Regions from separate parts of the Paenibacillus sp. FSL P4-0176 genome, predicted to be linked through region 1. Evidence: a T-box and tRNA genes for the amino acid it is inferred to sense, from the RefSeq annotation. Region 1 holds a T-box; the other regions hold tRNA genes.

Region 1 (5,203 bases):
GTGAATCTGGCCATGACTCAACTCAAACAAGTTGGACGTAACGAAGATGCAGACAAACTGCTCGCCTTTATGAAAGAACGCCCTATGGGTGGCATGCCATACTCGGATGCAACTCCGCCGGATATCATCAAGCAGCGCTTTGGCATCAGTAAGTCTGCCTTCAAGCGTGCCTTGGGCAAATTGATGAAAGACGGATTGGTGGTCCAAAAGGAAAGCTGGACGTATCTGTCCGAATCTGCTCCTGCGGATCAAAGTGAAAACAAGTAATCTTCCTGATTAAATAGTTGTAATATGGAACTCGGATAAGGCAGGGATAGGCTGGGTAAACACCGGATGCCCCTGCTTTTTCTTTTGTTATATAAATTGAACTAAACATTTACACGAAACGGAGAGGACAGAAAGAACCTGAAGAAGCGGAGCGTTCGCCTTTATCCCCGGATTTAAACCTTTATAAAAGGAATAAAAAAAATCTGGGGATAACAGCGATCGGAAGGTTGTTCTGTCATTGGAGTGTCCAGTGTAAATATTCTTTGGTTCAACTTATATAGATCAATTCGAAAATGAAATTGAAAGTGCGGTGCCTGACATGTCTTACCGGAAATTTGCGTATGTGTATGATGAATTAATGGAAGATATGCCTTATCCGGACTGGATAAGGTTTGCAAGAACAGCATGGGAAAAGCATGGAATGCCCAAAAGTGTCGCTGAACTTGGCTGTGGAACGGGCTCCATTACGATCCCGCTCGTGAACTCCGGTTTCGAAGTTACAGGCATTGACCTCTCATCAGATATGCTGTCGGTTGCGCGTAGCAAGATGGAGGCTACGCCTCAGGGTCATCGCTTGTATCGCGAGGGCAGTGTCCGTTGGGTGCAACAGGATATGCGGGAATGGCGAGTTCCGGAACCTGTGGATTCGGTGATATCTTTCTGTGATTGTGTCAATTATTTGCTTGAACAAGAAGATGTCGTTCGTACTTTCCAGCGGACATACGAGATGCTGAAGCCTGGTGGAACGTTCCTGTTTGATGTGCATCATCCCAATACCCTTATTCGTTATGATGAAGAGCAGCCTTTTGTACTGGATGAGCGCTCCGTGTCGTATATTTGGACATGTGATCTGGATCAGGATCGCTGTGAGATTGAACATCATCTCAGTATTTTTTCGCGTGTGGATGATGGTAGCAAGGATATGTACCAGCGGTTTGAAGAAGTTCATGTCCAGCGTGCATATAACCCGGACTGGATGAAGCTGGAGTTATCCAAGGCAGGTTTTAGAGACGTGAAGGTATATGCGGATTTTGAATGGAAAGAGGCCGGAGACAGCGCACAGCGCTTGTTCTACGTGGCTGTGAAGTAAGAGCGAATAATGAGAACTGTCCTTATGGTGCATAAGGGCAGTTTTTTGTTTGATTTTTTATGGAGAATGAATAGCAATATTCTTAAATAGGATAAAGGAATGCAAGAAAAGACATAATCACGTGACAAAAAGTATTGCCTGTTATAATAAACGAGGCCATAATGGTTGGATAGAAAGCGTTTTCTGAGAAAATAAATCAATTGTCAATGTGAGGTGTAGAAAAATGGAAAGTACATATAAAACAAGACTTTCGTCAGAACAGTTGGATGCAATAATAGAGCAGCATTTCTCTGCAAGTATAGAGGACTACAAGGAAATGGTGGATGGCTGGGCCAATCATGCATATCTCATCACACTTAGTGACGAACAGCGAGTGGTACTGAAAATTGCACCGTCGGCTTCGACAAATCTGATGCGTTGTGAACAGGATCTCATGATTGCTGAGGTTGAGGCACTACGCCTCATCACGGAGCTACAGGATGTTCCCGTACCCCAAGTGTTGGCTTATGATGATTCGTTAACTATGGCTTCAGCGCGTTATTTTATCATGGAGTACATGTCTGGAGCGCCCTATAATCAGGTCAAGGATCAATATTCTGCGGAAGAACAGGAGGCCATTGAACATCAGCTCGGTCGGTACAATCGTCGAATTAATGAAATCAAGGGGGAGCAGTTTGGATATTTCTCGGAGCAAAAACAGCGTTATTCCACATGGAAAGAAGCATTTATGAATCTGATGGATGATATTCTTACCGACGGGGAAGAAGCCGGAATTAAATTTTCAATCGATTATCCTGAATTGAGACGCTTGATTGAAGAGAAATCGGATGTGCTGGACGATGTAAAAGAACCTGTTCTTGTGAGTTGGGATCTGTGGGATGGCAATGTTCTAGTAGACAAAGGTCGTATCACAGCGATTATTGATTTTGAACGTTCACTGTGGGCAGATCCTCTGATGGAGCATTATTTCAGTCATTTTAACTATACACCCGGTTTTGTGAAAGGGTATGGGCATGAGATTACGACTGAAAGTGAGCTGAAAAGAAGAAGTCTCTATGACTTGTACTTTGATCTGGTGCTGCGCATTGAGTGCGCTTATCGTCAATATGATAATCAGGAACATGTGAATTGGACCATTCATAATCTGGAGGAAGGCATTGAGCGTTTTCGGTTATCCTGAACAGCAACGAGTATTATTGAACGGTACGAACCGTGTGACTTAAAAGGGTCATTATAACGTGTAATATTGACTTTGGGCTTGCTTTTTTATATAATGGTCCCGATATTGTATACATATTTCGATGATAAGGATCAGTAGTAATTCCTGTACATAACAGAGAGCCGGCGGTTGGTGCAAGCCGGTTGACAGTGATTTGCGAACTCGCCTTGGAGAAATGCGGTGATTACACCATTCTGTTTAACCTGCTTGTATAAAGCTTGGGTTCAGGAATGGAAATCCGCATCGGTTAACCGCCGTTACAGGTCCAAAGGGAGTGGATGACGAAGCACGTTCGTCCACTAACTAGGGTGGTACCACGGGAATTCAACCTCTCGTCCCTAGCGCTGCAAACGCTACGGGATGCTGAGGTTTTTTTGTTGCAATTAAAGCTAAAGTGAATAACCTGAAGGAGGAACAATAGATGAGTGAGAATAACCAGCCGAAACACGGCTATCAGCCACAAGTCATGGAAAAAAGTTGGCAGCAATATTGGGATGCAAATAAAACGTTTAAAACGGGTGAGGACCCTGCTAAACCGAAATTTTATGCACTGGATATGTTCCCTTATCCATCCGGTTCAGGTCTGCACGTAGGTCACCCGGAAGGATATACGGCAACGGATATCGTTTCCCGTTACAAACGTATGCGCGGTTACAACGTATTGCACCCAATGGGTTGGGATGCTTTCGGTCTGCCTGCTGAGCAGCATGCACTGGATACAGGTGAACATCCACGAGATATTACATTCCGTAATATTGACAATTTCCGTCGCCAGATCAAATCGCTTGGTTTCTCCTATGACTGGGATCGTGAGATCAGCACAACGGACCCTGAATACTATAAATGGACACAATGGATCTTTATTCAGCTGTACAATAAAGGCTTGGCTTATGTGGATGAAGTTGCAGTTAACTGGTGTGAAGCCCTTGGAACGGTACTTGCTAATGAAGAGGTTATTGATGGCAAGAGTGAACGTGGTGGACATCCGGTTGTACGCAAACCGATGCGTCAATGGGTTCTGAGAATTACCGAGTATGCAGAGCGTCTGTTGGAAGACCTGGAAGAGCTGGATTGGTCTGAAAGCATCAAGGATATGCAGCGCAACTGGATCGGTAAATCAACAGGTGCGGAAGTTGTATTTGCCATTGAGGGTCGCGAGGAAGTTATCAAGGTGTTCACTACCCGTGCGGACACATTGTTCGGTGCGAGCTTTGCAGTACTTGCTCCAGAACATGAATTGGTAGAAGCAATTACAACCGATGACCAACGTGAAGCGATTCAGGCTTATCAGGAGCAGGCTTCTCGTAAGAGTGATCTGGAACGTACAGATTTGGCCAAAGACAAAACAGGTGTATTCACTGGCGCTTATGCAATCAACCCTGTTAATGGTGCAAAACTGCCGATCTGGATTGCTGATTACGTTCTTGCAGGTTACGGCACAGGTGCGGTTATGGCAGTTCCGGGTCATGATGCGCGTGACTGGGAATTTGCGAAGCAGTTCGGTCTGGATATCATCGAGGTTATTCAAGGTGGAGACGTTACACAAGAGGCATATTCGGGTGATGGCGCACATGTGAATTCCGATTTCTTGAACGGACTGAATAATGAAGAAGCGGTTGCCAAGATGATTGCTTGGTTGGAAGAGAACGGTAAAGGACAAGGGAAAGTGACCTATCGTCTGCGCGATTGGCTGTTCAGCCGTCAGCGTTACTGGGGTGAGCCAATCCCGATTCTGCATCTGGAAGACGGAACGATGAAGACAGTACCTGAGGATCAACTTCCACTGCTGCTGCCTGATATCGACCAGATCAAACCTTCGGGTACAGGAGAATCACCACTGGCGAATGTTACGGAGTGGGTGAATACGGTAGATCCGGAAACGGGAATGAAGGCACGTCGCGAGACCAATACCATGCCACAATGGGCGGGTAGCTGCTGGTATTACCTGCGCTTTATCGATCCGCGCAATGACAAGGAACTGATCTCCAAGGAGAAACAGCAGCAGTGGCTGCCAGTTGATCTGTACATTGGCGGAGCAGAGCACGCCGTACTTCACTTGCTGTACGCTCGTTTCTGGCACAAAGTGCTGTATGATCTGGGTGTTGTGGAGACCAAAGAGCCTTTCCACAAACTGGTCAACCAAGGTATGATCCTGGGTACCAATAATGAGAAAATGAGTAAATCTCGTGGTAATGTCATTAACCCGGATGAAATCGTGAATGAATTCGGTGCAGATACATTGCGTCTGTACGAGATGTTCATGGGACCATTGGAAGCGACAAAACCGTGGAATGCAAACGGGGTTGAAGGCATGCACCGCTTCCTGTCACGTGTATGGCGTCTCTTCATTAACGAAGACACAGGAGCCATCAATGACAAGATTACGGTGGACGGTGGAACGGATGAGTTCAAACGGACTGCTCACAAAACGATCAAAAAAGTTACGGAAGATCTGGAACATCTGCGCTTCAACACATCCATCAGCCAGCTGATGATTTTCATCAACGATGCATACAAAGCGGACACACTGCCTCGTGAAGCGATGGAGAAATTTGTGCAGCTGTTGTCACCACTGGCACCACATATGGCAGAGGAACTGTGGAGCCGTTTGGGTCATGAAGGTGGAA
Region 2 (5,203 bases), 830 kb from region 1:
CGGACAGATCTCCCAAGGTCGTGGTTCGATGTTTCATGAACTTCATGCTTTGCAGTACGCTGCTGAAGTTGAGGAGTGGTTTAACCATCAAGTCATCTTGCCCGTCATTCAGGTTTTTAAAGCGAGACAATATGCCCAGTATCAGCATATATCTGAGAAAATGATTGCCATGATTCATCAAGATTATGATAAGGATCTGACGCTTGAGGAATGTGCTATGAAGCTTCACTACAATGCCAACTACTTAAGTAGTGTTTTCCGCAAAGAGACAGGCTGTGCATTTAGTGAATATCTGACCAAGTACCGATTTAATATCGCTAAAAAATGGCTGGACGAAAGTGATCTAACCGTTAAAGATATCGCAGCACGACTTCGGTACAACAATCCGCAAAACTTTATCCGATCATTCCGTAAATGGGAAGGAATCACCCCCGGCCAGTATCGGGAGCGTAAGCAGAAAGCAGAAGTATCGAACAGAAATTAGACAAGGAGCACGATAGTAAGTCGTACTCCTTCGGCCAGCTCGGATACCTATCCGTATAGCTCCCCGAACAGGGATAGGGCTCAGACCTGTGACAACTCGATTAACCGTGGAGTGCTCTACCAACTGAAATATCAGGGAATATGCTTCAGAGATCATTCTCTGAAAACTAGGTCTGTGTTTTGTTTCGTTGTCTCGAACAGCTCTAAATAAACGAGGGTCTGGTTCAAAGCGGTCGATGAATTAGTGGCTTCAAAAAAGAGGGAGCACATAACCTGCTCCCTTCAATTACAACTTTACTTCTGCAATCTTAACTTCTATGTTTCAACCGTTCATCTTTTGGCACAGCGTTGTGATGCTTCCTAGTGTCATCTTAGACGTTAGACTACATTGTCTCCGTCTCAATTCCTGATTATCATTACACGTGCCACGCTTATGCGATTTAGCGCTTATCCTTAGTGCGAACTGTTTTCATATTGGGCTGTTCAAGTTGAATTAGAATTTTACCAAATCTTCCTCCACGTGAGAAGGTCACCGTACTATCCTTGTACGTATCGCTAATGTAATCCTCAGCCAATCTGAGGGAATCTTCATCCGATGGTAACTCATACGTATTAAGCCATTCTGGCAGCTTCTCGATAATCTCTTCCACCGGTACTTCAAATGAGTTAACTTCTCTCGTAATGATCATCGTATAAGAATAGCCCTTCAAATACAGCAACTGTTGGATATACCCCATATCACCGGCCTTGTGTGAAGAAGTTACACCCAGTACATCCTTAAGTTCATTCATTAGTGTGTGTTCCTTCTGTCCCGCCATAGTACTTATATACACATACTTCCGGGCACAATTGATCGCCTGCTCAATCGTTTCCCAATCCGACATCGCCGGACACATGGATGCAAATGCAAAGTCATATTTCTTCTCCCAGCCTTTATCCTTAATGGAGATTTCTTCATATCGTTCGTTTACGATTTCGATTTTGGATTCCAGAGCTGGAGGTATCGTCTCTTTCATAAGGGAGACAAGCAACTCAGAAGGCTCAACTGCGGTCACACTTGCCCCCTTTTCTGCAAAAGGAATGGTAAATATGCCTGAAGCGGCTCCAATGTCCAAAATGGATAATCCTGCGAATTCCACACCCTGGTTTTCAATCCAGCCCATAATGCGTTCAGAACGCTGCTTTCCTTCTTCAGTGAACGACTGTGCATGATAATCCCTGGCCCATCGCTCAAAAGCTTCTTCTATATTAGAGGGGACGCTTTTCTTCTTATATTTTGAACTTCTCGGACGATTCTTCCATGCCTCTTCCCATACAGAAAGATCAAATAACAGATCTGTATCCGATACATTTTTTCCATTAGTCACTCTACTTCACTCCTCCATATTAAAGACTTTACTTATCTACAATATACTCAATATAATCATACGTCAATCTTTATTAACGTCCATCTTCTCTTACTCTAGATTTTCTTACTGCACATAAATCGTTTCATATAAAATAAAAATAGCCCTACACATTGCATAAGCAACATGTAGGGCTATTCAATATACCGGCGAGAGGACTCGAACCTCCACGGTTTCCCACTCGATTTTGAGTCGAGCGCGTCTGCCATTCCGCCACGCCGGCATATGCTGGAGGCGCCACCCAGATTCGAACTGGGGATAAAGCTTTTGCAGAGCTGTGCCTTACCACTTGGCTATGGCGCCATATTTTGGAGCGGACGACGGGAATCGAACCCGCGACCCTCGCCTTGGCAAGGCGATGCTCTACCGCTGAGCCACGTCCGCATAATGGCTGGGGATATAGGATTTGAACCTATGCATGACGGAGTCAAAGTCCGTTGCCTTACCGCTTGGCTAATCCCCAATAAAAAAATGAAAAAACAAAGGGGCGATCGAGGGGAATTGAACCCCCGAATGCCGGATCCACAAACCGGTGCGTTAACCACTTCGCCACGACCGCCATAAAAGGTTATTTTCTAAAAATTTAATTGGCAGGGGCAGCAGGAATTGAACCCACACCAACGGTTTTGGAGACCGTTGTTCTACCTTTAAACTATGCCCCTAAAAACTGGTGGAGGATGATGGATTCGAACCACCGAACCCGTACGGGAGCAGATTTACAGTCTGATGCGTTTGGCCACTTCGCTAATCCTCCAGGATTACATGGTGCCGGCGAGAGGACTTGAACCCCCAACCTACTGATTACAAGTCAGTTGCTCTACCAGTTGAGCTACACCGGCATATTAAATTATTTTAAAAATGGTGGCTCGGGACGGAATCGAACCGCCGACACGAGGATTTTCAGTCCTCTGCTCTACCGACTGAGCTACCGAGCCATAATAAAGTCTAATCTTAATTCCTTACACTTTATATAGGGCATCAGTGCCATACAGCAGATGTAGTGAACAGTTTGCCTCATGTAAAGATTAAATGGCGGAACCGACGGGATTCGAACCCGCGATCTCCTGCGTGACAGGCAGGCATGTTAGGCCAACTACACCACGGTTCCAGATCACTTTCTCAAAGGAAAGTATAATTGCGGGGGCAGGATTTGAACCTGCGGCCTTCGGGTTATGAGCCCGACGAGCTACCGGGCTGCTCCACCCCGCGTCGTTATAAAGTTTATATGGTGGAGGCTGAGGGGATCGAACCCCCGACCCTCTGCTTGTAAGGCAGATGCTCTCCCAGCTGAGCTAAGCCTCCGAACAACACATTTATGATCATACCATAATCTTGTTGTAAAAATCAACTTCTTTTTTTGAAGTTATTATGACCCGTAGGGGATTCGAACCCCTGTTACCTCCGTGAAAGGGAGGTGTCTTAACCCCTTGACCAACGGGCCTTAATATTATGGCGGAGAGAGAGGGATTCGAACCCTCGAGACGCTTGTGACGCCTACACGATTTCCAATCGTGCTCCTTCGGCCAGCTCGGACACCTCTCCATATGGCTCCCCGAACAGGGCTCGAACCTGTGACAACTCGATTAACAGTCGAGTGCTCTACCAACTGAGCTATCAGGGAATATGCTTCAGAGATCGTTCTCTGAAAACTAGATTCGAAACGAAACATGCGAATTACAACTTGCTATTGGATAAGCCCTCGACCGATTAGTACTGGTCAGCTCCATGCATTGCTGCACTTCCACCCCCAGCCTATCTACCTCGTCGTCTTCAAGGGGTCTTACATACTGGGAAATCTCATCTTGAGGGGGCTTCACGCTTAGATGCTTTCAGCGTTTATCCCGTCCGTACATAGCTACCCAGCGGTGCTCCTGGCGGAACAACTGGTACACCAGCGGTACGTCCATCCCGGTCCTCTCGTACTAAGGACAGCTCCTCTCAAATTTCCTACGCCCACGACAGATAGGGACCGAACTGTCTCACGACGTTCTGAACCCAGCTCGCGTACCGCTTTAATGGGCGAACAGCCCAACCCTTGGGACCTACTTCAGCCCCAGGATGCGATGAGCCGACATCGAGGTGCCAAACCTCCCCGTCGATGTGGACTCTTGGGGGAGATAAGCCTGTTATCCCCAGGGTAGCTTTTATCCGTTGAGCGATGGCCCTTCCATGCGGTACCACCGGATCACTAAGCCCGACTTTCGTCCCTGCTCGACTTGTAGGTCTCGCAGTCAAGCTCCCTTATGCCTTTGCACTCTTCGAATGATTTCCAACCATTCTGAGGGAACCTTTGGGCGCCTCCGTTACTCTTTAGGAGGCGACCGCCCCAGTCAAACTGCCCACCTGACACTGTCCCCGCACCGGATTACGGTACCAGGTTAGAACCTAGATACGATCAGGGTGGTATCCCAACGTTGCCTCCACGCAAGCTGGCGCTCACGTTTCAAAGGCTCCCACCTATCCTGTACAGATCGTACCCAAATTCAATATCAAGCTGCAGTAAAGCTCCATGGGGTCTTTCCGTCTTGTCGCGGGTAACCTGCATCTTCACAGGTATTAAAATTTCACCGGATCTCTCGTTGAGACAGCGCCCAAGTCGTTACGCCATTCGTGCGGGTCAGAATTTACCTGACAAGGAATTTCGCTACCTTAGGACCGTTATAGTTACGGCCGCCGTTTACTGGGGCTTCGGTTCACAGCTTCGGGATTGCTCCCTAACCACTCCCCTTAACCTTCCAGCACCGGGCAGGCGTCAGCCCGTATACTTCGCCTTACGGCTTCGCACAGACCTGTGTTTTTGCTAAACAGTCGCTTGGGCCTTTTCACTGCGGCCCCCTCGTGCTATTCACACTACCGGGGCACCCCTTCTCCCGAAGTTACGGGGTCATTTTGCCGAGTTCCTTAACGAGAGTTCTTCCGCGCGCCTTAGAATACTCTTCTCGCCTACCTGTGTCGGTTTGCGGTACGGGCACCATCACCTGGCTAGAGGCTTTTCTTGGCAGTGTGAGATCATGACCTTCGCTACTATAATTTTCGCTCCCCATCACAGCTCAGCCTTACAATGTGCGGATTTGCCTACACATCAGCCTTACTGCTTAGACGGACATCCATCAGTCCGCGTCACTACCCTACTGCGTCCCCCCATTGCTCATAACGGCTTACGGTGGTACAGGAATTTCGACCTGTTGTCCTTCGACTACGCCTTTCGGCCTCGCCTTAGGTCCCGACTTACCCTGAGCGGACGAGCCTTCCTCAGGAACCCTTAGGCTTTCGGCGGATCAGATTCTCACTGATCTTTTCGTTACTCATACCGG
Region 3 (5,203 bases), 1.2 Mb from region 1:
GTAACTATAACGGTCCTAAGGTAGCGAAATTCCTTGTCAGGTAAATTCTGACCCGCACGAATGGCGTAACGACTTGGGCGCTGTCTCAACGAGAGATCCGGTGAAATTTTAATACCTGTGAAGATGCAGGTTACCCGCGACAAGACGGAAAGACCCCATGGAGCTTTACTGCAGCTTGATATTGAATTTGGGTACGATCTGTACAGGATAGGTGGGAGCCTTTGAAACGTGAGCGCCAGCTTGCGTGGAGGCAACGTTGGGATACCACCCTGATCGTATCTAGGTTCTAACCTGGTACCGTAATCCGGTGCGGGGACAGTGTCAGGTGGGCAGTTTGACTGGGGCGGTCGCCTCCTAAAGAGTAACGGAGGCGCCCAAAGGTTCCCTCAGAATGGTTGGAAATCATTCGAAGAGTGCAAAGGCATAAGGGAGCTTGACTGCGAGACCTACAAGTCGAGCAGGGACGAAAGTCGGGCTTAGTGATCCGGTGGTACCGCATGGAAGGGCCATCGCTCAACGGATAAAAGCTACCCTGGGGATAACAGGCTTATCTCCCCCAAGAGTCCACATCGACGGGGAGGTTTGGCACCTCGATGTCGGCTCATCGCATCCTGGGGCTGAAGTAGGTCCCAAGGGTTGGGCTGTTCGCCCATTAAAGCGGTACGCGAGCTGGGTTCAGAACGTCGTGAGACAGTTCGGTCCCTATCTGTCGTGGGCGTAGGAAATTTGAGAGGAGCTGTCCTTAGTACGAGAGGACCGGGATGGACGTACCGCTGGTGTACCAGTTGTTCCGCCAGGAGCACCGCTGGGTAGCTATGTACGGACGGGATAAACGCTGAAAGCATCTAAGCGTGAAGCCCCCCTCAAGATGAGATTTCCCAGTATGTAAGACCCCTTGAAGACGACGAGGTAGATAGGCTGGGGGTGGAAGTGCAGCAATGCATGGAGCTGACCAGTACTAATCGGTCGAGGGCTTATCCAATAGCAAGTTGTAATTCGCGTGTTTCGTTTCGAATCTAGTTTTCAGAGAACAACAACTCTGAAATGAAAATTGGTACATCACAGAACGTGTGTATGATTTTCAGTTCCATATCTGATTTTAAGAAGCTATGCTTCGACAAATCGCGTTTGGTGGCGATGGCGGAGGGGTTCCACACGTACCCATCCCGAACACGACCGTTAAGCCCTCTAGCGCCGATGGTACTTGGACCGCAGGGTCCTGGGAGAGTAGGACGCCGCCAAGCGAACTCTTTCATCATACATAGAAAACAGGCTCTGCATGTGGACGTTGTACGATGAATTGCATTTGCCCTGCAAATGCATATTATTCCCTGATAGCTCAGTTGGTAGAGCACTCGACTGTTAATCGAGTTGTCACAGGTTCGAGCCCTGTTCGGGGAGCCATTTGCTCTCATAGCTCAGTAGGTAGAGTGCATCCATGGTAAGGATGAGGTCACCGGTTCGATCCCGGTTGAGAGCTTTGGAAATGGGGCCCGTTGGTCAAGGGGTTAAGACACCTCCCTTTCACGGAGGTAACAGGGGTTCGAATCCCCTACGGGTCATATAGTTGGAGGCTTAGCTCAGCTGGGAGAGCATCTGCCTTACAAGCAGAGGGTCGGGGGTTCGATCCCCTCAGCCTCCACCATATTTTTATTGGGGATTAGCCAAGCGGTAAGGCAACGGACTTTGACTCCGTCATGCATAGGTTCAAATCCTATATCCCCAGCCATTTTAGTATGAGTCATTAGCTCAGTTGGTAGAGCACCTGACTTTTAATCAGGGTGTCGAAGGTTCGAGCCCTTCATGACTCACCATCATATGCGCGTGTGGCGGAATTGGCAGACGCACTAGACTTAGGATCTAGCGTCTTTGACGTGGGGGTTCAAGTCCCTCCACGCGCATCCTTTATTTGCGGAAGTGGCTCAGCGGTAGAGCATCGCCTTGCCAAGGCGAGGGTCGCGGGTTCGATTCCCGTCTTCCGCTCCAATATTTCTGCGCCCTTAGCTCAGCTGGATAGAGCGTTTGACTACGAATCAAAAGGCCGGGAGTTCGAATCTCTCAGGGCGCGCCATTATTTTTTTAGTATCGGGATGTAGCTCAGCTTGGTAGAGCACCTGGTTTGGGACCAGGGGGTCGCATGTTCAAATCGTGTCATCCCGATTGTTGTTATGCGGGTGTAGTTCAATGGTAGAACTTTAGCCTTCCAAGCTAATAGCGTGGGTTCGATTCCCATCACCCGCTTACAGAATACAATGAAAGAGCCTTTGCAGATGCAGAGGCTTTTTTATTGTATTTAACGAAATAATCAGCAGTTATTTTATATAATAATTTATGTAAAGTATAATACAGGTTTATTTAAAAAAGAGCCAAGACCCCTTTACTATCCAAATAGGGAGGTCTTGGCTCTTCGGTTTATCTTTGTGGATGAGCTGCCTCTAAGACGTAGCAGCTATTGTATAGTGAAGAGCGCACAATTTAACGTTCGTTGTGGTCCGTCACTCTTTTACGCATGCCTGCTAATCCAAGCAGTCCCAACAAACCAAGCCAGCCCCAATCCATGCCGTTGTCACGGTCGGTTGTTGTGGCGTTTGCCCGAACATTGTTGGTACGATAGTCACCATTGTTGCGGTAGTTTCCATCCATGTTCATATTCATGTTAGAATTAGTTTTTGTGCGGTCCATGTAGTTGGTGTCCTGATAAGACCGGACACGTGAGCCGGTTGTATCCATTCCTTTGGACATATGACCATCAGCAGCAGCAGGGCCAGCCATCGCGGCCACCAGAAGCACGGAAGCAATAATTGTTGTACCTTTCTTCATCATGTGGATTCCTCCTTTTTAGTAAGAGCTACAGATTAATCTGCCCAAGAAGACAAGTACAATATGTAGAAAAAGTCTGTTAAGATATACCTTTGAGTCCAATTGAATAACAACATACATAAGAAACTTGCCTAGTAAGCAGACTGTAGTGGGAAGAAAATTATAATTACACCTTTAATTTATTGCGTCACTGTGGTAAAGTATACAAAAGCTTGCTTTGCCGGTCATGTTTCTTTGTATATCATCTGTTCTCAAACAATGAAATTATGCGGTTTAACCTTAATATCAGGTACATGGGATCATATCTAAAAGAACTGTATATTTATGAGTTTTTAAGAATAGGTATGAGACTTTTGATTTATCTAAAGTACGTGAAAAAGGTATCATGCGACAGTATATGACCATTAATTGAAGCAGAACAAGAAAATGAATAAAAAAGCGTGTTTTTGTGCTGTAAATCGGGGATAATCCCCATTTTTTCTAGTAGAAAAATAAAGATTTTCGTACCATTTTATTGTATGATGTTATGAAGGTGTCAAATTTACGTGTACGAATGGAACGATCAGATGGGAGGATAAGCATGACTGAAACTATGGTAACCGCCAGCAAAAGCCAATCCAACAACCTGCTTCGGCGAGACGTGCGGTTCCTGGGCAATATACTCGGAGAAGTTCTTGTCCATCAAGGCGGCACGGAGCTTCTAGATATCGTTGAGAAGATTCGGGAAACGAGCAAGTCGTTGCGTGCAGAATTTCTGCCAGAACTCTATGCAGAGTTCAAAACGATGATCCAGGAATTAGACTCGGACAATCGTCACCAGGTTATTCGGGCTTTCGCTATTTATTTTCAATTAGTTAATATTGCTGAACAAAACCATCGGATCCGGCGTAAACGGGATTATGAACGTTCTGCTGGGGACGCTGTGCAGCCAGGATCGATTGAGAAAGCAGTACAGGATCTTAAGGAACGTGGACTGTCTCATACAGAGGTGGAAGAGATTCTCGACGATTTGTCGTTGGAACTCGTTATGACAGCTCACCCAACCGAAGCTATGCGCCGGGTTATTCTGGACATCCATAAACGGATATCCGAAGATGTCATGTCACTTGATAATCCTACGCTGACGTTGCGTGAACGTGAACAGTTGCGTGAGAAGCTGCTGAATGAGGTTATTACACTCTGGCAGACAGATGAACTTCGCGACCGCAAACCGACTGTACTCGATGAAGTGCGGAACGGGATGTATTACTTTCATGAAACGTTGTTCCACGTACTTCCGGATGTATATCAGGAGCTGGAACGCTGCCTGAACAAATTTTATCCTGACCATGACTGGCATGTGCCGACGTATTTGCGGTTCGGTTCCTGGATCGGTGGAGACCGGGATGGAAATCCTTCGGTAACTTCAGATGTAACATGGCAGACGCTGTTGATGCAACGCAAGCTCGCTTTACGTGAATACCAACGGATTATGATTGAACTTATGGGCCATCTCAGCTTCAGCACAAACATCATTCATGTATCGGATGAGCTGGTGCAGTCGATTGAGCAGGACCGTAATTCTGTTACACTGAAAAAAGTGGATATCTGGCGGAATGAAAAAGAGCCATACCGCATCAAATTGGCCTATATGATTGCCAAACTGAACAATGTACTGGATGAGAACAAATTAGGTCAGCCTGACCGTTATCATAGCGCACAGGATTTGATTGATGAACTGATGATTATTGATCGAAGTCTGCGCCATCATTTTGCCGATTACGTAGCAGATACGACCATTCGCAAAATGATTCGTCAAGTCGAGTTGTTTGGTTTCCATACCGCAGCATTGGATGTGCGTCAGCACAGTAAGGAACATGAAAATGCGATGTCTGAGATTTTGGCGAAAATGAACATTGTAGAGGATTATGCGCGTCTGACTGAAGACGGTAAAATCGATCTGCTCGCTCGTTTGCTGGATGATCCACGTCCGCTTACTTCTCCTTATCACCAATACACGGAGGGAACCAAAGAATGTCTGGATGTCTTCCGTACCATTAAGCGTGCCCAGAACGAATTTGGGAACGGCTGTATCACAAGTTACCTGATCAGTATGACGCAGGGCGCAAGTGATTTGCTGGAGGTTATGGTATTTGCCAAAGAAGTGGGCTTATTCACCAAAGGTCACAACGGTGACGTTGTATCTACACTTCAAGCGGTACCGCTGTTTGAAACGATTGATGATCTACATGCGGCTTCGGACATTATGCAGAAGCTGTTCAACCTTCCTGTATACCGCGCAAGCGTAAAAGGACGGAATGAACTGCATGAAATCATGCTTGGTTATTCAGACAGTAACAAGGATGGCGGCGTGGTTACAGCCAACTGGGAATTGCGTGTAGCA
Region 4 (5,203 bases), 2.4 Mb from region 1:
CCATTGTCAAAAGGGAAACAGCCCAGACCATCAGCTAAGGTCCCCAAGTGTGTGTTAAGTGGGAAAGGATGTGGAGTTGCACAGACAACCAGGATGTTGGCTTAGAAGCAGCCACCATTGAAAGAGTGCGTAATAGCTCACTGGTCGAGTGACTCTGCGCCGAAAATGTAACGGGGCTAAACACACCACCGAAGCTATGGCTTGATGCTTTGCATCAGGGGTAGGGGAGCGTTGTATAAGGGTTGAAGGTGTACCGTAAGGAGCGCTGGACATTATACAAGTGAGAATGCCGGTATGAGTAACGAAAAGATCAGTGAGAATCTGATCCGCCGAAAGCCTAAGGGTTCCTGAGGAAGGCTCGTCCGCTCAGGGTAAGTCGGGACCTAAGGCGAGGCCGAAAGGCGTAGTCGAAGGACAACAGGTCGAAATTCCTGTACCACCGTAAGCCGTTATGAGCAATGGGGGGACGCAGTAGGGTAGTGACGCGGACTGATGGATGTCCGTCTAAGCAGTAAGGCTGATGTGTAGGCAAATCCGCACATTGTAAGGCTGAGCTGTGATGGGGAGCGAAAATTATAGTAGCGAAGGTCATGATCTCACACTGCCAAGAAAAGCCTCTAGCCAGGTGATGGTGCCCGTACCGCAAACCGACACAGGTAGGCGAGAAGAGTATTCTAAGGCGCGCGGAAGAACTCTCGTTAAGGAACTCGGCAAAATGACCCCGTAACTTCGGGAGAAGGGGTGCCCCGGTAGTGTGAATAGCACGAGGGGGCCGCAGTGAAAAGGCCCAAGCGACTGTTTAGCAAAAACACAGGTCTGTGCGAAGCCGTAAGGCGAAGTATACGGGCTGACGCCTGCCCGGTGCTGGAAGGTTAAGGGGAGTGGTTAGGAGCAATCCGAAGCTGTGAACCGAAGCCCCAGTAAACGGCGGCCGTAACTATAACGGTCCTAAGGTAGCGAAATTCCTTGTCAGGTAAATTCTGACCCGCACGAATGGCGTAACGACTTGGGCGCTGTCTCAACGAGAGATCCGGTGAAATTTTAATACCTGTGAAGATGCAGGTTACCCGCGACAAGACGGAAAGACCCCATGGAGCTTTACTGCAGCTTGATATTGAATTTGGGTACGATCTGTACAGGATAGGTGGGAGCCTTTGAAACGTGAGCGCCAGCTTGCGTGGAGGCAACGTTGGGATACCACCCTGATCGTATCTAGGTTCTAACCTGGTACCGTAATCCGGTGCGGGGACAGTGTCAGGTGGGCAGTTTGACTGGGGCGGTCGCCTCCTAAAGAGTAACGGAGGCGCCCAAAGGTTCCCTCAGAATGGTTGGAAATCATTCGAAGAGTGCAAAGGCATAAGGGAGCTTGACTGCGAGACCTACAAGTCGAGCAGGGACGAAAGTCGGGCTTAGTGATCCGGTGGTACCGCATGGAAGGGCCATCGCTCAACGGATAAAAGCTACCCTGGGGATAACAGGCTTATCTCCCCCAAGAGTCCACATCGACGGGGAGGTTTGGCACCTCGATGTCGGCTCATCGCATCCTGGGGCTGAAGTAGGTCCCAAGGGTTGGGCTGTTCGCCCATTAAAGCGGTACGCGAGCTGGGTTCAGAACGTCGTGAGACAGTTCGGTCCCTATCTGTCGTGGGCGTAGGAAATTTGAGAGGAGCTGTCCTTAGTACGAGAGGACCGGGATGGACGTACCGCTGGTGTACCAGTTGTTCCGCCAGGAGCACCGCTGGGTAGCTATGTACGGACGGGATAAACGCTGAAAGCATCTAAGCGTGAAGCCCCCCTCAAGATGAGATTTCCCAGTATGTAAGACCCCTTGAAGACGACGAGGTAGATAGGCTGGGGGTGGAAGTGCAGCAATGCATGGAGCTGACCAGTACTAATCGGTCGAGGGCTTATCCAATAGCAAGTTGTAATTCGCGTGTTTCGTTTCGAATCTAGTTTTCAGAGAACGATCTCTGAAATGTAAGCTACGCGTTTGGTGGCGATGGCGGAGGGGTTCCACACGTACCCATCCCGAACACGACCGTTAAGCCCTCTAGCGCCGATGGTACTTGGACCGCAGGGTCCTGGGAGAGTAGGACGCCGCCAAGCGAAACCCCATTGGGGTATTTTTTTTCGAAAATTGATAAGGGCCCTTAGCTCAGTTGGTTAGAGCGCACCTCTGATAAGGGTGAGGCCGGTGGTTCGAGTCCACCAGGGCCCATAGCAAGACCACAACAAGAAATACACCAGAGTATGGGGCCATAGCTCAGCTGGGAGAGCGCCTGCCTTGCAAGCAGGAGGTCAGCGGTTCGATCCCGCTTGGCTCCACCATTCCCTGATAGCTCAGTTGGTAGAGCACTCGACTGTTAATCGAGTTGTCACAGGTTCGAGCCCTGTTCGGGGAGCCAGTAAGGCCCGTTGGTCAAGGGGTTAAGACACCTCCCTTTCACGGAGGTAACAGGGGTTCGAATCCCCTACGGGTCATAATATGGAGGCTTAGCTCAGCTGGGAGAGCATCTGCCTTACAAGCAGAGGGTCGGGGGTTCGATCCCCTCAGCCTCCACCATATAACTTTATAACGACGCGGGGTGGAGCAGCCCGGTAGCTCGTCGGGCTCATAACCCGAAGGCCGCAGGTTCAAATCCTGCCCCCGCAATTAACTTTCCTTGAGAAAGTGATCTGGAACCGTGGTGTAGTTGGCCTAACATGCCTGCCTGTCACGCAGGAGATCGCGGGTTCGAATCCCGTCGGTTCCGCCATTTTTTTTAATGTAGTAAGGCTCGGTAGCTCAGTCGGTAGAGCAGAGGACTGAAAATCCTCGTGTCGGCGGTTCGATTCCGTCCCGAGCCACCATTTATAACACCATGTAATACGCCGGTGTAGCTCAACTGGTAGAGCAACTGACTTGTAATCAGTAGGTTGGGGGTTCAAGTCCTCTCGCCGGCACCATGTAATCCTGGAGGATTAGCGAAGCGGCCAAACGCATCAGACTGTAAATCTGCTCCCGTACGGGTTCGGTGGTTCGAATCCATCATCCTCCACCAGTTTTTCTATGAGTCATTAGCTCAGTTGGTAGAGCACCTGACTTTTAATCAGGGTGTCGAAGGTTCGAGCCCTTCATGACTCACCATTATATGCGCGTGTGGCGGAATTGGCAGACGCACTAGACTTAGGATCTAGCGTCTTTGACGTGGGGGTTCAAGTCCCTCCACGCGCATCCTTTATTTGCGGAAGTGGCTCAGCGGTAGAGCATCGCCTTGCCAAGGCGAGGGTCGCGGGTTCGATTCCCGTCTTCCGCTCCAATATTTTGCGCCCTTAGCTCAGCTGGATAGAGCGTTTGACTACGAATCAAAAGGCCGGGAGTTCGAATCTCTCAGGGCGCGCCATTATAACTTCATATTATGCCGGCGTGGCGGAATGGCAGACGCGCTCGACTCAAAATCGAGTGGGAAACCGTGGAGGTTCGAGTCCTCTCGCCGGTATAGATAACGGGATGTAGCTCAGCTTGGTAGAGCACCTGGTTTGGGACCAGGGGGTCGCATGTTCAAATCGTGTCATCCCGATTGTTGTTATGCGGGTGTAGTTCAATGGTAGAACTTTAGCCTTCCAAGCTAATAGCGTGGGTTCGATTCCCATCACCCGCTTATATATTGAAAAAGAAAGAGACGGTACTCACCGTATCTTTCTTTTTTTGCATTCACAGGCATATATTCCATGATTTTATACAAAGACCACGGATTATTTGGCTGAATATCATGTACCAGCATGTATCCCATCCTCACGATATATTTCCCTCTCTTTTAAGTCTGTCCTTAGTCATTGTGGAAGTGTTCAAATAGAGAAGGTCTAACACATGTTCGAACACAAGAATATCTTTTCTTTATCACAATTTATAAAAACGCTTACAAAAATAGCTTGCGTAAATCATTAACCTGTAATACCATATCAATTAAGCGCTTAACCTTTAGGGGTAAGGCGCTTAAACTTAACGTAGATTAAGCGCTTAACCCGTAAAGGAAAGGACGGCGATCAATTCATGAATACAATTCGACTAACGATGGCTCAGGCACTGCTTCGATACCTGGATCAGCAATATATCTCGGTTGACGGGGTGGAAACCAAGTTTGTGAAGGGAATCATCGGTATTTTTGGACATGGCAATGTAACAGGCATTGGAGAAGCGCTGGAGCGCAGTCCGGGAAGCCTGACGTATATGCAAGGCAAGAACGAACAAGGCATGGTGCATACGGCAGCGGCTTATGCCAAGCAGAAGAACCGTAGACAGATTTATGCATGTACAACATCCATTGGACCTGGTGCTTTGAATATGATTACAGCGGCAGCTACTGCAACGGTGAACCGGATTCCGGTTTTATTGCTTCCTGGAGATAACTTTGCTACACGGGAACCGGACCCGGTACTTCAGCAGTTGGAAGTGAGCAGTGATTATACAATCTCAGCAACTGATCCATTCAAAGCCGTCAGCAAGTACTGGGATCGCATTGTTCGTCCCGAACAGTTGATGATTGCTGTTACACAGGCGATGCGTGTGCTAACCGATCCAGCAGAGACGGGAGCAGTAACGCTCGCATTGCCGCAGGATGTGCAGGCAGAAGCGTACGATTACCCGGAATCTTTCTTTGCCCGCAAAGTACATTATCTGGATCGTCGTCCCCCGGTACAGGCAGCCATTGAGCGGGCAACGGAGCAGATTGCCCGAGGCAGAAAACCGCTGCTCGTTGCAGGCGGCGGTGTGTTGTACTCTGAGGCGTCCGTTCAACTCTTGGAGTTCGCCGAGGCATTTGGTATTCCGATCGCCGAGACGCAGGCGGGCAAGAGCGCAGTTTCTTGGGACCACCCACTAAATGTGGGGGCAATCGGGGTTACCGGCTCTCTGGCAGCCAATAGGCTGGCGAGAGAAGCAGACGTTGTGATCGGCGTCGGTACGCGGTTCTCGGATTTCACGACGGCGTCCCGCTCTGCTTTTCAGCACCCAGAAGCTTCATTCATCAACATCAACCTGAACGGCATGGATGCCGCCAAGTTAGGCGGAGAAGCCATTCTGGCAGATGCACGCGAAGGATTGCAGGCTTTGCAAAAGGAATTGCAGGAAAGACAATACCGAAGTGCATATGGTGCATCCGAAATCGCTGATCTCCGCGCTGAGTGGAATGCAGAAGTGGATCGGCTGTATGCAGCTCAACAT

The links. The T-box of region 1 lies ahead of leuS (leucine--tRNA ligase). A T-box ahead of a tRNA ligase gene usually reads a tRNA of that ligase, here a tRNA-Leu.
Region 2: it encodes a tRNA-Leu, which carries the amino acid that the T-box ahead of leuS (leucine--tRNA ligase) is inferred to sense. The anticodon was not compared.
Region 3: it encodes a tRNA-Leu, which carries the amino acid that the T-box ahead of leuS (leucine--tRNA ligase) is inferred to sense. The anticodon was not compared.
Region 4: it encodes a tRNA-Leu, which carries the amino acid that the T-box ahead of leuS (leucine--tRNA ligase) is inferred to sense. The anticodon was not compared.

Annotation. Positions count from the first base shown of each region.
Region 1 is NZ_CP150242.1:5,218,124-5,223,326, reverse strand. It holds gene MKY95_RS24370 (S1-like domain-containing RNA-binding protein) at 1-267, shown strand, start outside; gene MKY95_RS24365 (class I SAM-dependent methyltransferase) at 587-1,357, shown strand; gene MKY95_RS24360 (aminoglycoside phosphotransferase family protein) at 1,581-2,537, shown strand; T-box leader at 2,650-2,919, shown strand; gene leuS (leucine--tRNA ligase) at 2,998-5,203, shown strand, end outside.
Region 2 is NZ_CP150242.1:6,053,061-6,058,263, forward strand. It holds gene MKY95_RS27975 (helix-turn-helix domain-containing protein) at 1-484, shown strand, start outside; gene MKY95_RS27980 (class I SAM-dependent methyltransferase) at 924-1,850, opposite strand; tRNA gene MKY95_RS27985 (tRNA-Leu) at 2,034-2,112, opposite strand; tRNA gene MKY95_RS27990 (tRNA-Cys) at 2,119-2,192, opposite strand; tRNA gene MKY95_RS27995 (tRNA-Gly) at 2,199-2,273, opposite strand; tRNA gene MKY95_RS28000 (tRNA-Gln) at 2,278-2,352, opposite strand; tRNA gene MKY95_RS28005 (tRNA-His) at 2,376-2,448, opposite strand; tRNA gene MKY95_RS28010 (tRNA-Trp) at 2,478-2,551, opposite strand; tRNA gene MKY95_RS28015 (tRNA-Tyr) at 2,558-2,643, opposite strand; tRNA gene MKY95_RS28020 (tRNA-Thr) at 2,653-2,728, opposite strand; tRNA gene MKY95_RS28025 (tRNA-Phe) at 2,749-2,824, opposite strand; tRNA gene MKY95_RS28030 (tRNA-Asp) at 2,920-2,997, opposite strand; tRNA gene MKY95_RS28035 (tRNA-Met) at 3,025-3,098, opposite strand; tRNA gene MKY95_RS28040 (tRNA-Val) at 3,116-3,191, opposite strand; tRNA gene MKY95_RS28045 (tRNA-Glu) at 3,259-3,330, opposite strand; tRNA gene MKY95_RS28050 (tRNA-Ser) at 3,340-3,431, opposite strand; tRNA gene MKY95_RS28055 (tRNA-Asn) at 3,435-3,510, opposite strand; rRNA gene MKY95_RS28060 (23S ribosomal RNA) at 3,577-5,203, opposite strand, start outside.
Region 3 is NZ_CP150242.1:6,376,661-6,381,863, reverse strand. It holds rRNA gene MKY95_RS29280 (23S ribosomal RNA) at 1-982, shown strand, start outside; rRNA gene rrf (5S ribosomal RNA) at 1,128-1,244, shown strand; tRNA gene MKY95_RS29270 (tRNA-Asn) at 1,329-1,404, shown strand; tRNA gene MKY95_RS29265 (tRNA-Thr) at 1,408-1,480, shown strand; tRNA gene MKY95_RS29260 (tRNA-Glu) at 1,491-1,562, shown strand; tRNA gene MKY95_RS29255 (tRNA-Val) at 1,570-1,645, shown strand; tRNA gene MKY95_RS29250 (tRNA-Gln) at 1,655-1,729, shown strand; tRNA gene MKY95_RS29245 (tRNA-Lys) at 1,739-1,814, shown strand; tRNA gene MKY95_RS29240 (tRNA-Leu) at 1,821-1,901, shown strand; tRNA gene MKY95_RS29235 (tRNA-Gly) at 1,912-1,986, shown strand; tRNA gene MKY95_RS29230 (tRNA-Arg) at 1,995-2,071, shown strand; tRNA gene MKY95_RS29225 (tRNA-Pro) at 2,087-2,160, shown strand; tRNA gene MKY95_RS29220 (tRNA-Gly) at 2,171-2,241, shown strand; gene MKY95_RS29215 (WGxxGxxG family protein) at 2,476-2,823, opposite strand; gene ppc (phosphoenolpyruvate carboxylase) at 3,401-5,203, shown strand, end outside.
Region 4 is NZ_CP150242.1:314,427-319,629, forward strand. It holds rRNA gene MKY95_RS01405 (23S ribosomal RNA) at 1-1,915, shown strand, start outside; rRNA gene rrf (5S ribosomal RNA) at 1,990-2,106, shown strand; tRNA gene MKY95_RS01415 (tRNA-Ile) at 2,145-2,218, shown strand; tRNA gene MKY95_RS01420 (tRNA-Ala) at 2,253-2,328, shown strand; tRNA gene MKY95_RS01425 (tRNA-Asn) at 2,330-2,405, shown strand; tRNA gene MKY95_RS01430 (tRNA-Glu) at 2,410-2,481, shown strand; tRNA gene MKY95_RS01435 (tRNA-Val) at 2,488-2,563, shown strand; tRNA gene MKY95_RS01440 (tRNA-Met) at 2,580-2,653, shown strand; tRNA gene MKY95_RS01445 (tRNA-Asp) at 2,679-2,756, shown strand; tRNA gene MKY95_RS01450 (tRNA-Phe) at 2,775-2,850, shown strand; tRNA gene MKY95_RS01455 (tRNA-Thr) at 2,871-2,946, shown strand; tRNA gene MKY95_RS01460 (tRNA-Tyr) at 2,956-3,041, shown strand; tRNA gene MKY95_RS01465 (tRNA-Lys) at 3,052-3,127, shown strand; tRNA gene MKY95_RS01470 (tRNA-Leu) at 3,134-3,214, shown strand; tRNA gene MKY95_RS01475 (tRNA-Gly) at 3,225-3,299, shown strand; tRNA gene MKY95_RS01480 (tRNA-Arg) at 3,307-3,383, shown strand; tRNA gene MKY95_RS01485 (tRNA-Leu) at 3,401-3,479, shown strand; tRNA gene MKY95_RS01490 (tRNA-Pro) at 3,487-3,560, shown strand; tRNA gene MKY95_RS01495 (tRNA-Gly) at 3,571-3,641, shown strand; gene iolD (3D-(3,5/4)-trihydroxycyclohexane-1,2-dione acylhydrolase (decyclizing)) at 4,034-5,203, shown strand, end outside.